Regions from separate parts of the Paenibacillus sp. GD4 genome, predicted to be linked through region 2. Evidence: riboswitches for the same ligand, from Rfam matches in the RefSeq annotation. Region 2 holds a riboswitch; each other region holds the start of a gene.

Region 1 (6,401 bases), 1.1 Mb from region 2:
TTAGAGCGTATGCTCAGCCTGCATCCTGAATTGCAGGGAGAGCTCCGGGGCAAGGGATTCATTCAAGGCATCGCCTTCAGCAGGCCGGAGCTGGCGGAGGTGCTGTGCGGAATCGTTTTTGAACAAGGCTTAATCATGGAAACCTCCGGCCCCCGCGGCGAGGTGGCGAAGCTGATGCCTCCGCTCACGATTGAAGCTGAGGTGCTGGAACAAGGACTTCGCCTTCTGGCTGAAGGGTTCCGGGAGCTGGCTAGGCGGCAGGCAAAGAAGAACGATAACTGAGGACAAGGGAGAGGAAACGACATGATCGTAAAGCATTTGGAGCAGGTGCTGGGAACGAAGGACGATGTGGATACCGAGACGTGGAACTCAAGAAGGTTGCTTCTGCAGAAGGACGGCATGGGATTCTCAATGAACGATACGCTGATTAAGGCGGGAACGGAAACCTTGATCTGGTATCAGAATCACTTGGAGGCCGTCTACTGCATCGAGGGGGAGGGCGAAATCGAGGTGATCGGGGGAGAGACGTACCCGATTCGGGCAGGAATGTTCTATGCGCTGAACGGAAACGAGAAGCACTACTTGCGCGCACAATCCCAGCTGCGCATGATCTGTGTGTTCAATCCGCCTCTTGTAGGACGAGAGGTGCACGACGAGCAGGGGACCTATCCGCTGCTTACCAGCTAACATTCGAACCCAATTTTAAGGAGGATACGAGCATGACTTCAGCCAATCATTTGACGCAAGCGGACGCTACTGCCGATGTATATCCATCCCGAGTTCGGGAGTACCCCGAATGGATCGAACGTAAGGATCCCGTTGTATATTCTGCCTGGTCGCCGGATGCGCCGATCAGCCGTATCCAATCCGAATTTTATGAGCAGAACGGCTATTTGTTTCTCGACAGCTTTTTTGCGGAAGGGGAAATTGCCGAATTTAAAAACGAGCTGAAGCGTCTCTGGAAGGAGGGCCGGCATTCCGAAGCGAAGGAAGTGATTCGCGAGCCGGGCAGCGAAGAGGTCCGATCGATCTTCGCCGTGCATCAGCATAATGATCTCTTCAAGCAGCTTGCCGAGCATCCGCGGGTCAAGGGGATCGTCGATTATTTGCTGGGCGGGCCCACGTACGTTCATCAGTCCCGGATTAACTTTAAGCCGGGGTTTACGGGCAAGGAGTTCTACTGGCACTCGGATTTCGAAACCTGGCATGTGGAGGATGGCATGCCCCGAATGAGGGCGCTCAGCTGCTCCATCGCCTTAGAGGATAACTATGATTACAACGGCCCCCTGATGGTAGTGCCGGGATCTCATCGAACCTTCATCTCGTGCGTGGGGCAAACGCCGGACCAGCATTATAAGGAGTCGCTCCGCCGCCAGGAGTACGGCGTTCCCGATCAGGACAGCCTTACGAAGCTGGTGCGGGAGCACGGCATCCATACTCCTGTCGGGAAGGCCGGGTCGATCGTGCTGTTTGATTGCAACATAATGCACGGCTCGAACAGCAACATCTCTCCGATGCCCCGGAGCAACGTATTTCTGGTGTACAACAGCGAGACGAATCGTCTCGTTGCTCCGTACTCCGGGCAAGCGCCAAGACCCGGATATATCGCAGAAAGGTAGCGCCTATGATCTCGCTGCCTTTAATCGGATCGATCATTGCCATAAACATCGCATATGTTTCTACTTTCACATTACGGCTAATCTTGGTCATCAAAGGCAGAACCCTCCTGGCTTCCTTCCTTTCTATGGCTGAAGTATTCATCTACCTGCTGGGCTTGAATCTGGTGCTTCAGAACATGAACAATCCATGGAATATGGCTGCTTACTGCATCGGCTTTGGCCTTGGTGTGTATCTCGGAAGCCGCATCGAAGAAGCGCTGGCATTAGGCTATCTGGTGGTGCAGGTGATCGTGGATTCCTTAGAATCCAAGCTTCCTAACGAGCTGAGGGATCATGGCTACGGAGTAACGACATGGCCGGCGGACGGACGGGACGGCAAGCGCCTTGTGATGCAGGTCCTGGTGCGGCGCCGCAACGCCCGCAAGCTCATGCACACGATAGAGGAGCTTGCACCTAAGGCGTTCATCATTTCCCATGAGCCCAAGAACTTCAAGGGCGGCTTTTGGACGAGAATAACACGCGTGTAAGCGGAACAAGACTGCGGACTCGATGCCGCAGTCTTGTTTTGAGAAGGGAGACGTCTAAGGGCTGACAATGTTTTCCTTATTTTGTAACATAAGTGTACGCTTAATTTCCGACATCGTCGGAAATCGGGGGAACCAATGTTGTTGGGGCGAATCATGAAGTCATCGATGTAGGGAACCATCTTTCCCCGAGCCCGGCAGCTAACCTCGTCAGCAGTAGATGGGTCAACAATTGTTTGCATGCCTATGCATACTCAATGTGTGAATTGACCCGACGCATCGGGTCTTTTTGTGCTTTCCGGGAGACCCGTGCCCATGAGAATAGGGGGAACTTTCGTCCTGTAAGACGAAGCCTTTTTCATGAGCAAAGGGTCTTTTTTTGTTTTGCTCTTTTGAAAAGCGGAAAAGAAGGCAAAGCCACCAAGCATGGTGAGTTTTTTCTTGTTTTAAAGCCTATGTAATAGCAGATGTGCGATTACTGTTGCTCGATGGGCAGGTTTCGCGATTATAGTTGCAAATCTGCAATTGGGCGGGAAGGAAGGTTGGTTTTTCGTGTTTCATGACCAGTGTAATCGCAGATGTGCAATTATCGGCGCTCGGAAGCCATGCTTTCGCGTGTATAATGGCAGATTTGCAATTAGGTGACCATGGGCTGTTTTTTTATGATGTCGGATGTCAGCCCGGGCATCAACTATATTGCAAAGCATCCTGAGATTAATAACGTGCTTCTCACCGGCGGAGACAGCTTGATTCTTGCAACCGCCAAGTTGGCTAAGATCCTGGAGCGACTCAGACAGATTGAGCATGTAAAGATTATACGGTTAGGCTCCAAAATTCCTGTATTTAATCCGATGCGCATTTATGAGGACCAGGAATTATTAGATACAATCCACATGTATTCCACTCCGGAGAAGCGAATTTACGTTATGGCTCACATCAATCATGATGACCCTGTGATCCTTGGGGAGCTGCTCGACAAGCTGTCCTGGGCCGGTGTGACGCCATATTATTTTTTCATCAATCGTCCCGTAACGGGAAATCGGGAATTTGTACTGCCGTTGGAGCGGGTTTACCGGATCGTGGAGGAAGCGAAGGCCAGGACATCGGGGCTCGGGAAGCGGGTTCGCCTATACATGAGCCATACCTCCGGTAAAATCGAAATACTAGCTATCGAATCAGGCAAAGCCTATTTAAAGTACCATCAATCCCGCGACGGGGAATATGGGAAATTCATGATGCTGGACTGTCCTTCGGATGCGGCCTGGTTCGACGATCTTCCCGGAAGCGAGAAGCATTGGACTAAGCCCGGCAAAAAAGCAAGCGGGATTGTATTTGTTAATGAACTCCCCGATGTTCCGATAAGGAAATGAGGCATCCGAATAGCATCTATTGCCCGCGGATACCTTAAATGGTAAAAAGGTAAACGGAGGCTTCCATGGTTTTTACAATAGCGGCAGTTATTATTCTCCTATTTGTGCTCTGGGGCAGCTTGAATCCAAGCGGTCTCGCGAAGCAGGCTAGTGAATTTCTTGCTTATACGACGACGAATTTCGGCTGGTTTTACTTGTTCGCCGCCTTCGGATTTCTTATCTTTGTCGTTTATTTAGCGTTCAGCAAGTACGGAGGCATCCGTCTTGGCGAAGACGAGGATGAGCCGGAGTATTCCAACGTAAGCTGGTTTGCCATGCTGTTCAGCGCGGGGATGGGAATCGGGCTTGTTTTCTGGGGAGTGGCCGAGCCGCTGTCCCACTACATGTCCCCTCCTCAGGCAGCGGAGAGCCAGTCCGCCGAGGCGGCCAGACTTGCCATGCGATATGCTTTCTTTCATTGGGGACTTCATCCATGGGCCATCTATTCCGTCGTCGGAGTAGCGCTTGCTTATTTTCAATTCCGTAAAAAACGCAAGGGTCTAATCAGCCATACCTTTTATCCGCTGCTTGGTGACCGGGTTGATGGGGTACTGGGGAAGCTTATTGACATACTTGCCGTTATCGCAACGGCCTTCGGGGTGGCCACCTCGCTTGGTCTTGGCACGCTCCAGATTAACGGAGGGCTTCAGTTTCTATGGGGTGTACCGAACGGAGTAGGTGTCCAAATCGGTATCCTTGCCGTGCTTACAGTGCTGTATATGCTTTCGGCAACAACAGGTTTGGACAAAGGGATCAAAATGCTGAGCAATGCCAACCTGCTGGTGGCTCTAGGCTTGCTGATCGCGACCTTCGTGCTCGGACCCACCTCGTTTCTGCTCGATACCTTCACGGTGACGCTAGGGGGCTATCTGCAGAACCTGATCCAGATGAGCTTGCGGTTAACACCCTTTACCCAAGCAACCTGGGTCAGCAACTGGACGCTATTCTATTGGGCTTGGTGGATCGCGTGGGCGCCGTTTGTCGGCATGTTCATTGCCCGCGTATCCCGCGGCCGGACAGTGAAGGAGTTTGTGCTGGGTGTGCTGTTCATTCCCAGTCTGTTCAGCTTCCTTTGGTTCTCCGTCTTCGGGGGCGTCGGGCTGCATCAGCAAGTACTGGAGGGCTTGCCTATTGCCCAAGCGGTCAGTAAGGATATGACCTCCGCTTTGTTCATAACCTTGGGGCATTTGCCGTTAGGCAAGATCTTGGGCGCTTTGGCCACATTGCTGATTATTACGTTTTTTATTACGTCGGCAGATTCAGCTACCTATGTACTCGGGATGTTTACCTCCGGAGGGAGCTTAACCCCTTCCACCAAGATTAAGGTGGCTTGGGGGGTTGCCCAATCCTTGATCGCACTTGTTCTGCTGCTTAGCCAAGGGCTTCAGGCACTTCAGACGGCCTCCATCGTCACGGCGCTGCCCTTCGCCGTCATCATGGGCTTCATGTGCGTTTCGCTGTACACTTCTCTTCATGAGGAGGAACGGCTCAAGAGGAGGAAGGAAAGGAGATTCCGAGAGGCGCTGTACGAGCTTGTAGAAGCGCATAGGGAAAAATAAAGCAATATTTGAGCACACCAAAGCAGGCTGTTCCGTCTTAACGTTAGGCGGACAGCCTGCTTCTTGTTTTATTACTCGTTTTCCTTCGGGACAAGCTTGTAGATTTCTCCCGATTCCAAGGTATCGATCAACCGGTCGAGCCACATATAGTAGGCGATGGCTTGGTTGATCTTCTCGATATCTCCGCGAAGATAAGACTGCAGCGTCTCGTCCTCCGGGTGCTTGCCGGCAAGCGCCGTCAGCTCGTTTAGCGATTTCCGCAGAGCGGTCAGGTTCATTTCAACCGCCTTGCGCCACTTAATGACGAAGAAATCGGCAAAGGTCTGATGCCAATCCCGTTCCACCTCGTACTGATCCTTCCGCGACCCCTTCTCCCATACCTTATTGACCATCTTTAAATCAACAAGGGTTCGGATTCCCGTGCTCATGCTCGTTTTGCTCATCTCCATGGCTTCACCCATGGCATCGAGAGTCATCGGTTTATCTTGAAAAAACATCAATCCATATAATAGTCCGGTAGATAGCGTGATGCCGTATAAGTCCATGTTCTTGCCCACTGATTCAATAATGCGTTTGCGCGCCTTTTGAATCGACTGTTCATGTTCTGCGGATAAACCAGTCAATTCGGTGAACACCTTGATCCACTCCTGTCGGTGTTTGTCTAAATCTGAGTTTCGACATATTAGCCTTATTGTAAGTAACAGAAAACACAAAGTAAAGAAAGAACTAGGTAAGCATTACGGAGGAAACGGGAAGAAAACAAAGGATAACCCTGTACAGTATTTTCTGTACAAACGATACAAACGAAATGAACGGTTGACACTTTGTTTTCTTGTACGATAGACTAGGGTCAGAACTGGAAATGAACTGGAATGGGGTGTTACCTTGGCCGTCATTGAGGTTAAAGAGCTTTCCAAGGTGTTCGGAAACGAACCGGATAAGGTGTTTCCGTATCTTGAGAAAGGCTGGAGTAAAGAGAAGATATTGAAGGAAACAAAGCAGACCGTCGGGGTGAACCGGGTTCAGCTGTCGATCGAGCCTGGCGAGATCTTCGTCATTATGGGCTTGTCCGGAAGCGGGAAATCGACGCTGGTCCGGCTGTTTAACAGGCTTATTGAGCCGACAAGGGGAAGCATTTATGTTCACGGACAGGATCTGATGCAGATGAGTCAGGAGCAGCTGCGCGAGGTCCGGCGCAAGAAAATCAGCATGGTATTTCAGAAGTTCGCCTTGCTTCCTCACCGAACGATTCTGGAGAATGCCGCCTTCGGCCTGGAGATCCAGGGGATG
Region 2 (6,401 bases):
GAGTATGTTCTTGTCATTCGAGGCACCGACCCGGAAGCAGCAGCAGCGGAGGCCCCTGCGGACTGGTGGTCTTCGCTCTCACCCGAGGAGCATGTGTTACATTATGAGAGGGAAGGGCTTGACCCTAAGGAGGCTCTGAAGCGTGCAGCTCAAGATCGGGGTGTTCCCAAACGTGAGCTGTACCAGCTGCTTCGGGTGAAGGAGTAAAAAGAACTGCGCAGACTAAGGCTGCCTGAGCTCCAGGAGCCTGGTCTGTGAAAAAAAAGAATCCCTAATTCGTTGATACGAACTAGGGACATAGAGGAGATATGAAAAAGGTTAGAATTACCATTAGTTAAGTTACTGCCTATATCTTATTATAACCTATTTTTTTTATTTTGTCACAGGTATTGGCATTTCCGTTAAACATTCATTGCATACAATTTTTCCCTTAAAGTAAGAAACGTTCTCGGCATTGCCGCAGAAGATGCAAGCAGGCTCATATTTTTTCAGCATAATGCGCTCGCCGTCCACGTAAATTTCCAAAGCATCCTTCTCACCAATACCCAACGTGCGGCGCAGTTCGATCGGGATAACAACGCGACCCAGCTCATCAACTTTACGCACGATACCTGTAGATTTCATCATAATAAAAATTCCCCTCTCCCGGAAGTGAAAATTGAGAAATTAATCGTCATCTTTCGACATAATTCTTAATTCCTATGATACCAACCATTCCCAAAATAGTCAACCTCAAATTACTAGTTTTCTATGTTAATTATTGGAGGCGAATGTAGGTAATTCAATTCTTTTGTGATACGATAAGAAAAAATGCTTAAAAACCGGTGTTTTTTCGCATAGAATGATGGATTGGCCTTAAAAGCAACTCGAAAAAATTAGAATAAAATACCAAAAAGCATATAAATCAATGGAAGTCTGCAATGACATGTTTCGACATATGTCTCGACATTGCTCAACATTTATGTCGAAATAAAAGACGAAAAGAAAAAAGGAGATGTCCCATGGCGAGCCCGAGTCCCTTAAAGGAAGAAAAGGTTTTTAAAGACCCGGTACATAAATACATATACGTTCAGGATGAAACCGTGTGGGATCTCATCAACACCAAAGAATTTCAAAGATTACGCCGGATCCGGCAGCTGGGCACCTGCTTTCTGACGTTTCATGGAGCGGAGCACAGCCGTTTCTCCCATTCCCTCGGCGTGTACGAGATCACAAGAAAAATCATCAGTCAGTTTGAACGGAACCGATACGAGGATTGGCCCAAGGAAGAACGCTTGCTCTGCCTATGCGCTGCTTTGCTGCATGATGTCGGTCACGGCCCGTTCTCCCACTCCATAGAAAAAACATTCGGAACGAATCACGAAAATTGGTCCTGCCGCATTGTCCTTGAAGAGGATACGGAGGTGAACCAGGTTCTCAGACGGGTCGCGCCTGACTTTCCCGAGAGGGTTGCCGGCGTGATCGCCAAAACCTATCATAAAGAAATTGTGGTTAGTCTCGTATCAAGTCAGCTGGATGCGGACCGAATGGATTATTTGCTTAGGGATGCGTATTTTACCGGAGTGAATTACGGCACCTTCGACCTGGAAAGAATTCTTCGTGTCATGCGGCCTTACCGCGGGCATATGGTGGTGAAGGAAAGCGGAATGCATGCGGTGGAGGACTATCTGATGTCCCGTTACCAAATGTACTGGCAGGTTTATTTTCACCCGGTTACCCGCAGTGCTGAGGTGGTTCTTCACAAAGTTTTCCAAAGGGCCAAACAGCTCTACGAAGAGGGATATCGCTTCCGATTCATGGTTTCCCCGCTGCTACGGCTGTTCCGTCAAGAGCTGACGGTGGCTGATTACCACATGCTGGATGAAGCGCTGATGCAAGCGGTTCTCATGCAATGGACGTTTGAAGAGGACGGCATCCTTGCGGATCTTTCCTCACGGTTCCTGAGCCGCAACCTGTTCAAGTATGTGACGTTGGAACGCATGGATGCTTCATTAGTAGAGGCATTGCGGACACAGATGCAGCAGCTTGGCGTGGATCCTGCCTATTACCTTGAGATTGACTTCCCATCCGACCAATCCTATGATATTTATCGGCCGGGTGAGCAGGACGAAAAGCTTCCGATTCTTCTCTTGGACGAGAATGACAACCTGACGGAAATTTCCAGAAAATCCGAAATTGTTCGCTCCATCAGCGGAATCCAGATGGGGAAATACCATCTTTATTACCCGCAGGAGCTATTGCTGAATCACAGCCAGGCTCTGCAGCCCTCATTGAGGAAGCTCTTTGATTTGGAGTAATATCCATTATATAGAAAATACAAAAACAAGAACACAATGTGGCTGAACAGCCCCATGGGGAACGCCGGACTGGAATACACCTATATTGTAGAAACGTGAAGGAGAACTTTATGCTTACAGACACACATGCTCACTTGAACGCACCACAGTTCGATGAGGATCGACAAGAGGTGATCGGCCGCGCATTAGCAAATGGCGTCACCCGTATAATCAATATCGGCTTTAACCGTGAGACGATTCCGACTTCCCTTGCGTTGGCGGAGCAATATGACTTCATCTATACAGCGGTCGGCTGGCATCCGACGGATGCGGCGGACATGCAGCCAGGCGATCTTGAATGGATTGAGGAGCTTTGCCGGCACCCTAAGGTAGTAGCAATCGGTGAAATCGGACTGGATTACTATTGGGATAAGAGCACGAAGGATATTCAGCTTCGCATCTTTCGCGATCAAATAAGATTGGCACGCAAAGTGGGAAAGCCCATTGTGATCCATAACCGGGATGCGCATCAGGATGTCGTTCAGGTGCTTCGTGAGGAAAAAGCTGCGGAGGTAGGGGGCGTGATGCACTGTTATTCCGGCAGCTGGGAAATCGCCAAGGAGTGCCTGGATATGAATTTTTATATCTCGTTCGGAGGGCCGGTCACCTTCAAAAATGCCAAGCAGCCGAAGGAGGTGCTCGAGAAAGTTCCGCTCGAACGTCTGCTCATTGAGACGGATGCTCCTTACCTCACTCCGCACCCGTTTCGGGGCAAACGGAACGAATCGGCATATGTCCGGTACGTTGCCGAGGCCGCGGCGGAAATCAAGGGAATTAGTACGGAGGACCTAGGAAGGATAACATCCGACAATGCGTCCAAGCTTTTTAGACTAACCTAGATTAGGTGCACATTCGGCCACGCCCTTTTTTGTCGAAATAGGGATAAATGGAGCAAATTCGTGAAATCAAGAGATTTACGAAGAGGAAAGTATGTTTATTTGCAAAATACGGCTATAATAGCGAAAATCGGGTGAAATTAACCCTAATTTCACGAGTTTGTATACTTTACAACTCAGCCGTACCATCGTAAACTCAATATTAACTTAATACAAATTACCAAATTTCCAACATCGCTGAGTTTCCGTAAGGGAAACGGGGGAACCGCATCGCGTTATGCAGCAGCTAGTCCATATGACTGCAGACGCATTTTCAGGGGTGAATCTTAGAAGCCTCAGCAGCTTCTGAGTAGGGCAACTCTCATGTCCGAATCCGTCAGCTAACCTCGTAAGCGTTAAGAGAGAGGTAACAATTGTCGTGTGCTGCTTTTTCATTTTAGATTAAAATGAGAACAAGTCACGGGAAGGTTCCTCTTCTCTGGCTTGTTTTTTGTTGTCCACTTAGGGATATTCATCCCGGTCGATTCATACAAGTGAATCAAAGGAGGTGGGGACAAGGGCAAGTCTTAAGATCTGATGTTCAGATATAACGGTTGGACCTTGGTAATACCAAATAACCTTAGTCGCGTCAGATGAATCATGCAAAATAGTCGACGGCGGGGCTTTGAAGGAGGACCGAACAAGTGGGCGTTGTGACTCATGAACAAACCCATGTAAGACGATCATCCAGCATGACCTTCGCATTGCGATGGAAGCATGAAAACTTGCGTATGATTTCAGTTGCTGCGTTACTTTCATTCGCTATTGTCTTCATGTTCTTAATGATGTTGTACGGTACGGCCACTAAGCGCGTATCAATCGTTGTAGACGGTCAGGAGCAGACGTTCCAGACAAGGCATTCTGTTCTACAGCGCATACTGGATGAGCAAGGGATAGCCGTAAGCCAGAATGACAAGGTATCTCAGCCGCTGCAGGGTGCGGTCAAGTCGGGAGACCGTGTTGTCATCGAAAAGGCCATACCGGTTCAAGTTACGGCAGATGGAGAAACGAAGACGGTGTACACGGTCGCGAAGACAGTGGAAGCCGCGCTTGCCGAATCGAACATCGCCGTAGGGGAGCTCGATAAGGTGTCGCCGGGATTGGGAGAGCCATTATCGGGCGGTGCAGCCATCGAGATCGTTAGAGTGAAAAAAGAGACGGAAGAAATTACGGAATCGATTGCATTCGAGACCGTGAAGAAGAATGATCCCCAGCTGCTGAAGGGCAAAGAGCAAGTCGTACAGGAAGGTCAAGAGGGCGTTGTTCTGAAAACCAAGGAAAAAGTGTTTGAAGACGGTGTACTCGTAGCAGAGCAAATCGTCGATGAAAAGGTTCAGTCCGAGAGTATCAAGAAAATCGTAGCGGTAGGTACGAAAAACCCGGTGGTTGTGCTGTCGTCCGGCTCCCCCACTGTGGATCAGGTAACCAAAGCAGGCGTTACCTTCGGCTATAAGCAGGTAATCAATAACGTCACCGTAACAGCTTATACCGCCAGTGCCGTATCGACAGGGAAAAGTGCAGAGCACCCTCAATACGGAATAACTTCCTCAGGCACGAAAGTGACAGAAGGCCGAACCATTGCAGTGGATCCGAAGGTGGTTCCCATGGGCTGGTGGGTTTACATTGAAGGTATCGGATTCCGCCGTGCGGAGGATACCGGCAGCGCGATCAAGGGAAATATCATCGATCTTTACTTTGACAGCTTACAGAATGCCCAACGTTTTGGTACGAAACGAGGGTACACAATGTATATCATCGGACCGAAGAAGCCGACAGCAGATTAATTGTGATGGACGGGATCAAACCGCTTGCGTGTATGAGCTCAACAGCGAAAATGAGCGGATAGCCGCCCTGTATGCATTACGGCAGGGCAGGGCAGAATCATGATATAGATAATGTGGGAAAGAAGAGGCAATCGCTTGCGTCCGACAAGGCGCAGGTCCTCTTCTTTTTTCGCTTTTCATGAAAGAGGTTGAAGAAGCGCGTGATCAAGGAAATCATTGTGGTAGAGGGCAAGGATGACACGGTTGCCATCAAACGAGCCGTGGAAGCGGAGACGATCGAAACCGGGGGCTCCGCCATTAACCAAAGCGTCATCAAACGCATTAAGCTGGCCCAGCAAAGGCGCGGTGTGATTGTTTTCACGGATCCGGATCATGCCGGTGAGCGCATTCGCAAGATCATAGCCTCCCGAGTACCTGGCTGCAAGCATGCCTTCCTGACGCAGGAGGACGCAATGAGTAAAGGAGACATCGGTGTGGAGAATGCTTCGGTGGAAGCCATTCGCCGGGCTCTGGATAACGTTCGAACGGATTACGAGAGCAAGGCTACGGAAATTTCGTGGGAGGACCTTATGGACGCCGGGCTGATTGTTCACCCGCAAGCGGCGGACCGTCGCCTGAGGATGGGCAAGCTGTTAGGAATAGGCTACTGTAACGGTAAGCAGTTTTATAACCGGTGCCGGATGTTTCAAATCTCCCAAGAGGAGTTTCAGGCGGCGCTTGAGCAATTTTACAAAGAGACAGGAGAGCTGCAGCAGTGAGCAAAGAAGGACAAGCGGTCGAGGATATCGCTTCACCTAAACGAACGAAGGAATTAATGCAGAAATACGGCTTTACTTTAAAGAAAAGCCTGGGACAGAACTTTCTGATCGATCAGAATGTGCTGAATAAAATTGTATCCGCCGCAGAGCTTACAGCGGACAAAGGGGCGCTGGAAATCGGACCCGGAATCGGCGCGCTCACGCAGCAGCTGGCGAAGAGGGCCGGCAAGGTGGTTGCCGTAGAGATCGACCAGCGCCTCTTGCCGATGCTTGCCGAAACGCTGGAACCCTATCCCCATGCGGCTGTAGTGCATGGCGATGTGCTGAAGCTGGATTTGAAGCAGCTGTTTCAGGAGCGGTTTCAGGATGTGGGTCCCGTTAGTGTCGTGGCTAATTTGCCCTACTACGTTACAACTCCGATCATCATGAAGCTTTTGGAGGACAAGCTGCCCCTGGAGAACATCGTTGTTATGATCCAGAAAGAGGTTGCCGATCGAATGGCGGCAAAGCCCGGTGGCAAGGAGTATGGAAGCTTGAGTATTGCGGTCCAATATTATTGCGAACCCGAGATTGTTACCATTGTTCCGCATACTGTGTTTATTCCCCAACCGAATGTGGACTCGGCCGTGATCAAGCTCAAGGTAAGGA
Region 3 (6,401 bases), 1.1 Mb from region 2:
CCCACCTTGGCAAAAACCGCATCTTCGCCCCGGTCCATCAAGGCCAGAATCAGCGTAAATACCTTCGAGATACTCTGCATCGTAAACCTGAGGCCGGTATCTCCCGCGGCGATTTGCTGTCCGTCAGCGGTAACAATATAAATTCCTAATGCGTCCTTCGGCGCTTTCGACAGCTCCGGAATATAGGCAGCCACCTTTCCTTGCTCTGTATGTTTACGGCTTTCCTCCACCCATTCCGGCAATTTTGCTTGTATCAACTCTAATTCTTCAGCAGGCGTCATACTCCATCCCTCCGTTTTCCTTATCCTACCCTATTTGCCCGGCCTTCCTCAAGAAGGTTTTCTTACACCTGCCCCGAATGAAAAAGAAACACGTAGCCAACAATAACGGAGGATTTCGATATCCGAAGCTTCTCCTCTAAATTGAAGAAAGAAGGGACGAACCTCCATGGCAACGGTTCTTTATATTACGGCTCATCCGCATGACGACCAAGTATCCTATAGTATGGCGGTCGGTAAAGCCTTCATCGAGGCGTACCGCGAAGCTCATCCGCAAGACGAAGTCATCACACTGGATTTATACAAAATGGACGTTCCTCACATCGACGTCGACGTTTTCAGCGGCTGGGGCAAGCTGCGCAGCGGCTCCTCATTCGATCAGCTGTCCGGCGAAGAGCAGCGAAAGGTTTCCCGTTTAAACGAGCTGGTCGAGCAATATGTCGCAGCAGACAAATACGTATATGTGTCGCCGATGTGGAACTTCTCGTTCCCTCCAGTGATGAAGGCCTACATTGACGCGATCTGTATTGCCGGCAAAACGTTTAAGTATACCGAGAACGGACCGGTCGGCCTCCTCGGCGATAAGAAAGCAATTCACATTCAAGCGAGCGGCGGTATTTATTCCGAAGGGCCTGCGGCGGCGTTCGAATCCGGACACAGCTACTTAGGCAAAATCATGCAGTTCCATGGCGTTCCGTCGTTCGAAGGCATCTTCGTGGAGGGGATGGCGGCCATGCCGGACCAAGCCCAATCCATCAAGGAAAAAGCGATTGAAAAAGCTCGTCAAGCAGCCAAGAGCTTCTAAAATGGCACAAATAAAGACACCCTGCTCCGCAATCGAAGCAGGGTGTCTTTGTCATGTTTAAAATGGACTCGCAACCCCGTATTTTTTGCCTACCTCCTGCAGTTCCTTCACTAGTGCGGAACCGAGCGGAATGCCGTTTCGTTCCCGCTTCGCCGCCAGCTCCTGCTCGATCTCCCCCGGCAGATAGATCCTCTCGAAGCCTTCCGCCAGGGGAACCAGACGAACCTCGCGAATCATCCGGTCGACACGCCCTTTAAACACTGCCAAGTCCTCGAACAAATCTGCCCGCATCAACCAGAAAAATTGCCCTACCTCCTGATTCCTGTCCAGATCATCGTATAAATGTCCGATGTAAGGACCGAAGGCTGCACCCGTGAAAAGTCCCGACAAAATATCAACCAGCACGGCAAGTCCGTAGCCTTTGGCTCCGCCAAGCGGCAGGACAAGCCCTCCGTTCAGTGCGGCCGCCGGATCCGTAGTAGGCTTGCCGTCCTTCGCTATGGCCCATCCCAGCGGGATCGATTGACCGTTCTGCTGAGCTACTACCAGCTTCCCGCGCGCAACCATGCTGGTCGCCATATCGAATACGATCGCGGGCTCCTCTCCTGCAGGTACGGCATAGCATAGGGGATTTGTCCCAAAATACGCCCGCTTACCGCCCCAAGGCGCCATGTAGGCTGGCGCATTCGTTGTGGCGAAGGCGATGCAATCGTGCTCTGCGGCGTATCCCGCATAGTCGGCCAGCATCCCGCAATGGGCCGAATGCTTGATCCCTACAACTGCAATCCCTGTAGCCTTGGCTTTCGCTACCGCAAGCTCCATTCCCTTCGTCGCAAGCAGGATCCCCAGGCTATGGCCGCCATGAATCAGCAGGCTGGAGTCGGTCTCCTTCTCGATGTTCATCTGCAGCTTCTTCGACTCCAGCCCGGCCTCCAGTCTTCTCGTATAGATATCCACCCTGCTGACGCCGTGAGACTCGACTCCCCGCATATTCGCAAGGGTCAGATGCCTCGCGATAATCGCCGCGTCGGCATCCTCGAGGCCAGCGCCTGCAAATACCGCGCGTACATAAGCCTCAAGCACCGCACGCGGAACCAAAATCTGCGCGTTCCCCATGATGTTGTCCTTCATCCCTTCGCATCAGAATAACCGATAACGTTTGGTCACTCGTTATTTTATGCAAGGGGCGTCCATGGGGAGCGCCTTTTTTTATAGCCGATTACCGTGCTAACCAGCCGCCGTCCACCGCTACCGTATATCCATTCACATAATTGGACGCGGGGGAAGCCAAGAACACAACGGGACCCGCCAAATCCTCCGGAGTTCCCCAGCGTCCGGCCGGGATCCGATCCAGAATCGACTTGCTGCGCTCTTCATCGGCACGGATCGGAGCTGTGTTATTCGTCGCCATGTAACCAGGCGCAATGGCATTAATCTGGATATCGAATTTGGCCCATTCGTTAGCCATGGCCCGGGTGATACCCATCACGCCGCTTTTGCTCGCCGTATAGGAAGGTACGCGAATGCCTCCTTGGAAAGAAAGCATAGACGCTACATTAATGATTTTGCCGCCGGTGCCTTGCTGCAGAAACTGCTTTACAGCCGCTTGGCTGAAGAAGAAGACGGTCTTCAGGTTGATGTTCAGCACGTCGTCCCAATCCTTCTCGGTAAAATCAATCGCATCCGCTCTGCGTATAATCCCTGCGTTATTCACTAAAATATCGACGTGACCGAAGGTTTCCAGCGCCTTTTCTATAATTCTATCAATCGGCTCAAGGCTCATCAGATTGGCCTGGATCTCTAAGAAAGCCCTCCCTATTGCTGTGATCTTCGCTCTCGTATCCGGCATTTCCACATAGTCCACACCGACGATGTCGGCTCCGGCTTCCGCTAACGCCAGTGCCATGCCTTGGCCAAGTCCCGTGCTGGCTCCCGTAACGATGGCAACCTTACCTGATAGATCAAAGCCGCTTCGTCCCATAAAAAAACCTCCCAAGATATAATCACTTTCTACTGCGATTATACCTTCGGAGGCGAAGGGAACATGTGAATCTTGTCACTTAGTGCAGGATCAGGATGTGACAAAACGATATCCTCTTTATTTAATGACAAGCACAGGAATCTTTGATTGCTGTACGACGGAGTGGCTCACGCTGCCCAAAACCAGCTCTTGCAGTCCTCCGAGGCCGCGGCTTCCCATAACGATCAAATCGCATTGCTTGTCATAAGCATAATCCAGCAGTGCCTTGGCCGGATGTCCGCTAAGCAAAGCTACGCTGGCTTTCGGAATCTTCTCCGCCTGCTCCTGAAGCTCTTGTTTTACCGACTTGAAGGCTCCCTCCGCATCGTCAAGATACGTAGACGGAAAAGTAGCCAGAGGATGGCTCACTAGGATGGCAGGAGGCTGATATACATGGACGATATACAGATTCGCTCCGTTCTCCCCCGCCAGCTTTACTGCTTTATCGAGCGCTTTGCGGGAAAGCTCCGATTGATCATACGCTACCAATATGTTCTGAAATGCCATAGGAAATCGCTCCTTATCAGCTTGATAGCTTCATCGTAGCAGAACCACCCGAAAATGCTGTGACAAAAATCATACGCCGGTACTCCTACTGCAGCCGGCTTCGTTTGGCATGTCCTTCTCCGGATTGCACTTCCTCAAACAAATTGTTTCCCCTGCTCCCTTGTCCTTGAAGGTTTCCCTCTTTATCGGAAAAAAAAGTTTGAAGCAGTTCCCTCATTTGCTTCATCGTTACCGGCTTTGCGTCATCCGTAAGTTCATACCCCAACTGGCCGTTTGTTTCAATCGTTGCCGTTTCCCGTCACGAATCACAGTAACCGGGGGCCCGCTTAGAAATCGCTCGAACCAATCATACCGCAGCTGCAGCTTCTCTCTACACGCATTCCGTTTGAGGTTCCATGCCATCCACATTCAATTCCTGCTTCAACGCCTCCCATAAAGCATCGCATAATTCGGAGGCCGTCCATTCATACCGTGAGGTTGCTGCCCTCCACTCCCCGTTGACGGCTTGGACCCGCATCGAAGGCTGACGTTCATGTAATAGCTCCAACAGCTGCCCAATGGAAAAAAGGGGAAGCGATTTCGTCTTCACGAGACCGTTCAGGTAATAAACCATTTCCTCCTGTCCACTGGTGTAAATATAATCTCCCTCCTGAGGAGTCCAAAGACTTCGCAGCTGTTCGACCTGTCCCTCGGAGAGCTGCTGAAGCTGGCTTGCCGTTAATCGCTGCTTCATGAACCGTCCCCCTTATAGGATAAAATAAGAAAACCTCTATCGAGGTCTTTCAAAGATGAGCGACCGCGTTTCAGTGGTAGGTTTTCTTGGTAAAGAATGTTGCAGTGCTTTAAAGCTTTAGCCAACTTTAACATTCTTTAACGTTAAAAAAGACCCGTATCCGTGAAAGGTCCGCGATATGCTGCGGAAGACCTTACAAGAATCATGGGTCTAGGGTACATATAGACGCAAATAGACCCATTCGCGGGTCAACGAAGTGCACAAATATGCGCAATTGCCAAGGATTGTGACCCATCTACTGCTGACGAGGTTAGCTGCCGGGCTCGGGAAAGATGGTTCCCTACACGAGTGACGATGTGATTCGCCCCAAAAGATCTGGTTCCCCCGCTTTCCGAGCAGGCTCGGAAATTAAGCGTAACTCTATCATACACAACGTTTGAAAGCGTCGTCAACTTTTTTCAAGTAACTTATGATCTGGAATGGTTTGACAGCATGGCGATAATATGATATTTCTATATTTAAACACCATTCAATTAAAAGGAGCGACAGGCATGACCCCTAGAAAGGCCGTCGATAAGGAGCTTAGTCGCGAACGGATCGTGGATGCGGCACGAGCCTTGTTTGCCCGCAAAGGCTATCACGCGATCTCCATGCGGGCGATTGCCGAAGAGCTTGGCTACACACCGGGGGCTTTTTACTATCACTTTAAGGAAAAAGCCGAGCTGTTCAGTCTCATCGTAGCTGAGGACTTTGCACGACTTGACGCCCTGCTGGCCGGCACCCTCGCCGGACCGCCCCACCCTTCACTCTCTCCGCTGGAGACCATTCTGATTGAATTTATTCGATTTGGTTTGGACAATCGTCACGCCTTCGAGATTATGTTCCTGATTGCCGATCCCGAGCTGATGAAGTATTCTCAGCCTTACTCCGCACGTAGCTACGACCAATTCGCCGCCGCTGTGCTGAAGACGTCAGAGCTGCCCGGAACAGATCCCCAGCTTATGCAGAAAATTTGGGCGCTGTTCATCTCGATCCGCGGCTTCGTGCAGTTCTTTCTGCACTCGCAGCAATCGTTTGAGGATGTCCGTTCACTTGCCGAGGTTCAGGTACGTATGCTCTCCAGGGGGCTTGCGTAATTTTTTCGCCCCATTATTGAACGGTATTTAATTAACGGAAAGAGGTGTAAACAGATGAACAACCAACCCTTTGATTTGATTTTTGGAACCGGTCCTTTAGGCCGCTCTGTGATGGTAGAGCTGCTAGGCTATGGCCGTAAGGTGAGAATGGCAAATACCAGCGGTAAAGCATCCGGCCTTCCCGGAGATGTGGAGGTTGTACGCTGCAATGCTTACGCCGTGGAGGAGGTGGAAGCCTGCTGCCGCGGAGCCCGTGTCGTATATGTTTGCGTGCAGCCTCCATACCATGAGTGGCCGCAGAAGTTTCCTTCGCTGATCCGAAGCATCGCTGAAGGAGTGATGCGGACGGGAGCAAAGCTGGTCCTCGGGGACAACCTTTACATGTACGGCCAAACCGTTGGCTCAATCCACGAGGAGCTCCCCTACGCTGCGACGACCCGGAAGGGAAAAGTACGAAGCGAGGTGGCCCGATATGTGCTAGGTCTGCACCAAAAAGGCAATCTGCAGACCGTTATCGGCCGGGGCTCCGATTTTTTCGGTCCTTATGTGCTTGGCTCAACTCTTGGTTCCCGGGTGTTCCCTGCCCTTTTGCAGGGAAAAGCGTGCTCCCTGATCGGCCATATTGATCTTCCACATACCTTCACCTATATAGGTGACTTTGGGAAGTCGCTCGTGCTGCTGGGAGAAACCGAATCCGCCTATGGTCAGGCTTGGCATGTGCCGAATGCTCCTACGATGACCCCGCGGCAGGTGGCGGAGCTGGCATACCGTTTAGCCGGGAAGCAGCCTAAGATCCGCTCGATGGGTCGAGTCATGATCGCGATCGGGGGCCTGTTCATCAAGGAAGCCCGCGAATCGATGGAAATGATGTATGCCTTCGAGCAGCCTTATGTCGTCGACAGCTCCAAGTTTTTCCGGACGT

Evidence for each region. A riboswitch is a leader RNA that binds a small molecule or an ion and turns the genes downstream of it on or off. The one in region 2 is predicted to bind cyclic di-AMP.
Region 1: linked by a shared signal. The riboswitch ahead of RAC89_RS16325 (KamA family radical SAM protein) and the one ahead of RAC89_RS10865 (resuscitation-promoting factor) in region 2 are both predicted to bind cyclic di-AMP.
Region 3: linked by a shared signal. The riboswitch ahead of RAC89_RS16365 (hypothetical protein) and the one ahead of RAC89_RS10865 (resuscitation-promoting factor) in region 2 are both predicted to bind cyclic di-AMP.

What each region holds. Positions count from the first base shown of each region.
Region 1 covers NZ_JAVCYK010000001.1:3,371,693-3,378,093, forward strand. The annotation lists gene ectB (diaminobutyrate--2-oxoglutarate transaminase) at 1-282, shown strand, start outside; gene RAC89_RS16310 (ectoine synthase) at 304-687, shown strand; gene thpD (ectoine hydroxylase) at 720-1,619, shown strand; gene RAC89_RS16320 (DUF2179 domain-containing protein) at 1,625-2,146, shown strand; cyclic di-AMP (ydaO/yuaA leader) riboswitch at 2,234-2,374, shown strand; partial or broken gene RAC89_RS16325 (KamA family radical SAM protein) at 2,809-3,513, shown strand; gene RAC89_RS16330 (glycine betaine uptake BCCT transporter) at 3,579-5,111, shown strand; gene RAC89_RS16335 (GbsR/MarR family transcriptional regulator) at 5,183-5,746, opposite strand; gene proV (glycine betaine/L-proline ABC transporter ATP-binding protein ProV) at 5,997-6,401, shown strand, end outside.
Region 2 covers NZ_JAVCYK010000001.1:2,307,489-2,313,889, reverse strand. The annotation lists gene rsmI (16S rRNA (cytidine(1402)-2'-O)-methyltransferase) at 1-207, shown strand, start outside; gene RAC89_RS10880 (AbrB/MazE/SpoVT family DNA-binding domain-containing protein) at 373-627, opposite strand; gene RAC89_RS10875 (HD domain-containing protein) at 1,002-2,297, shown strand; gene RAC89_RS10870 (TatD family hydrolase) at 2,408-3,175, shown strand; cyclic di-AMP (ydaO/yuaA leader) riboswitch at 3,398-3,583, shown strand; gene RAC89_RS10865 (resuscitation-promoting factor) at 3,856-4,995, shown strand; gene rnmV (ribonuclease M5) at 5,196-5,753, shown strand; gene rsmA (16S rRNA (adenine(1518)-N(6)/adenine(1519)-N(6))-dimethyltransferase RsmA) at 5,810-6,401, shown strand, end outside.
Region 3 covers NZ_JAVCYK010000001.1:3,380,776-3,387,176, reverse strand. The annotation lists gene glsA (glutaminase A) at 1-281, opposite strand, end outside; gene RAC89_RS16385 (FMN-dependent NADH-azoreductase) at 448-1,083, shown strand; gene RAC89_RS16380 (Ldh family oxidoreductase) at 1,141-2,199, opposite strand; gene kduD (2-dehydro-3-deoxy-D-gluconate 5-dehydrogenase KduD) at 2,303-3,064, opposite strand; gene RAC89_RS16370 (universal stress protein) at 3,182-3,610, opposite strand; gene RAC89_RS16365 (hypothetical protein) at 3,981-4,343, opposite strand; cyclic di-AMP (ydaO/yuaA leader) riboswitch at 4,628-4,768, opposite strand; gene RAC89_RS16360 (TetR/AcrR family transcriptional regulator) at 4,895-5,479, shown strand; gene RAC89_RS16355 (Rossmann-fold NAD(P)-binding domain-containing protein) at 5,534-6,401, shown strand, end outside.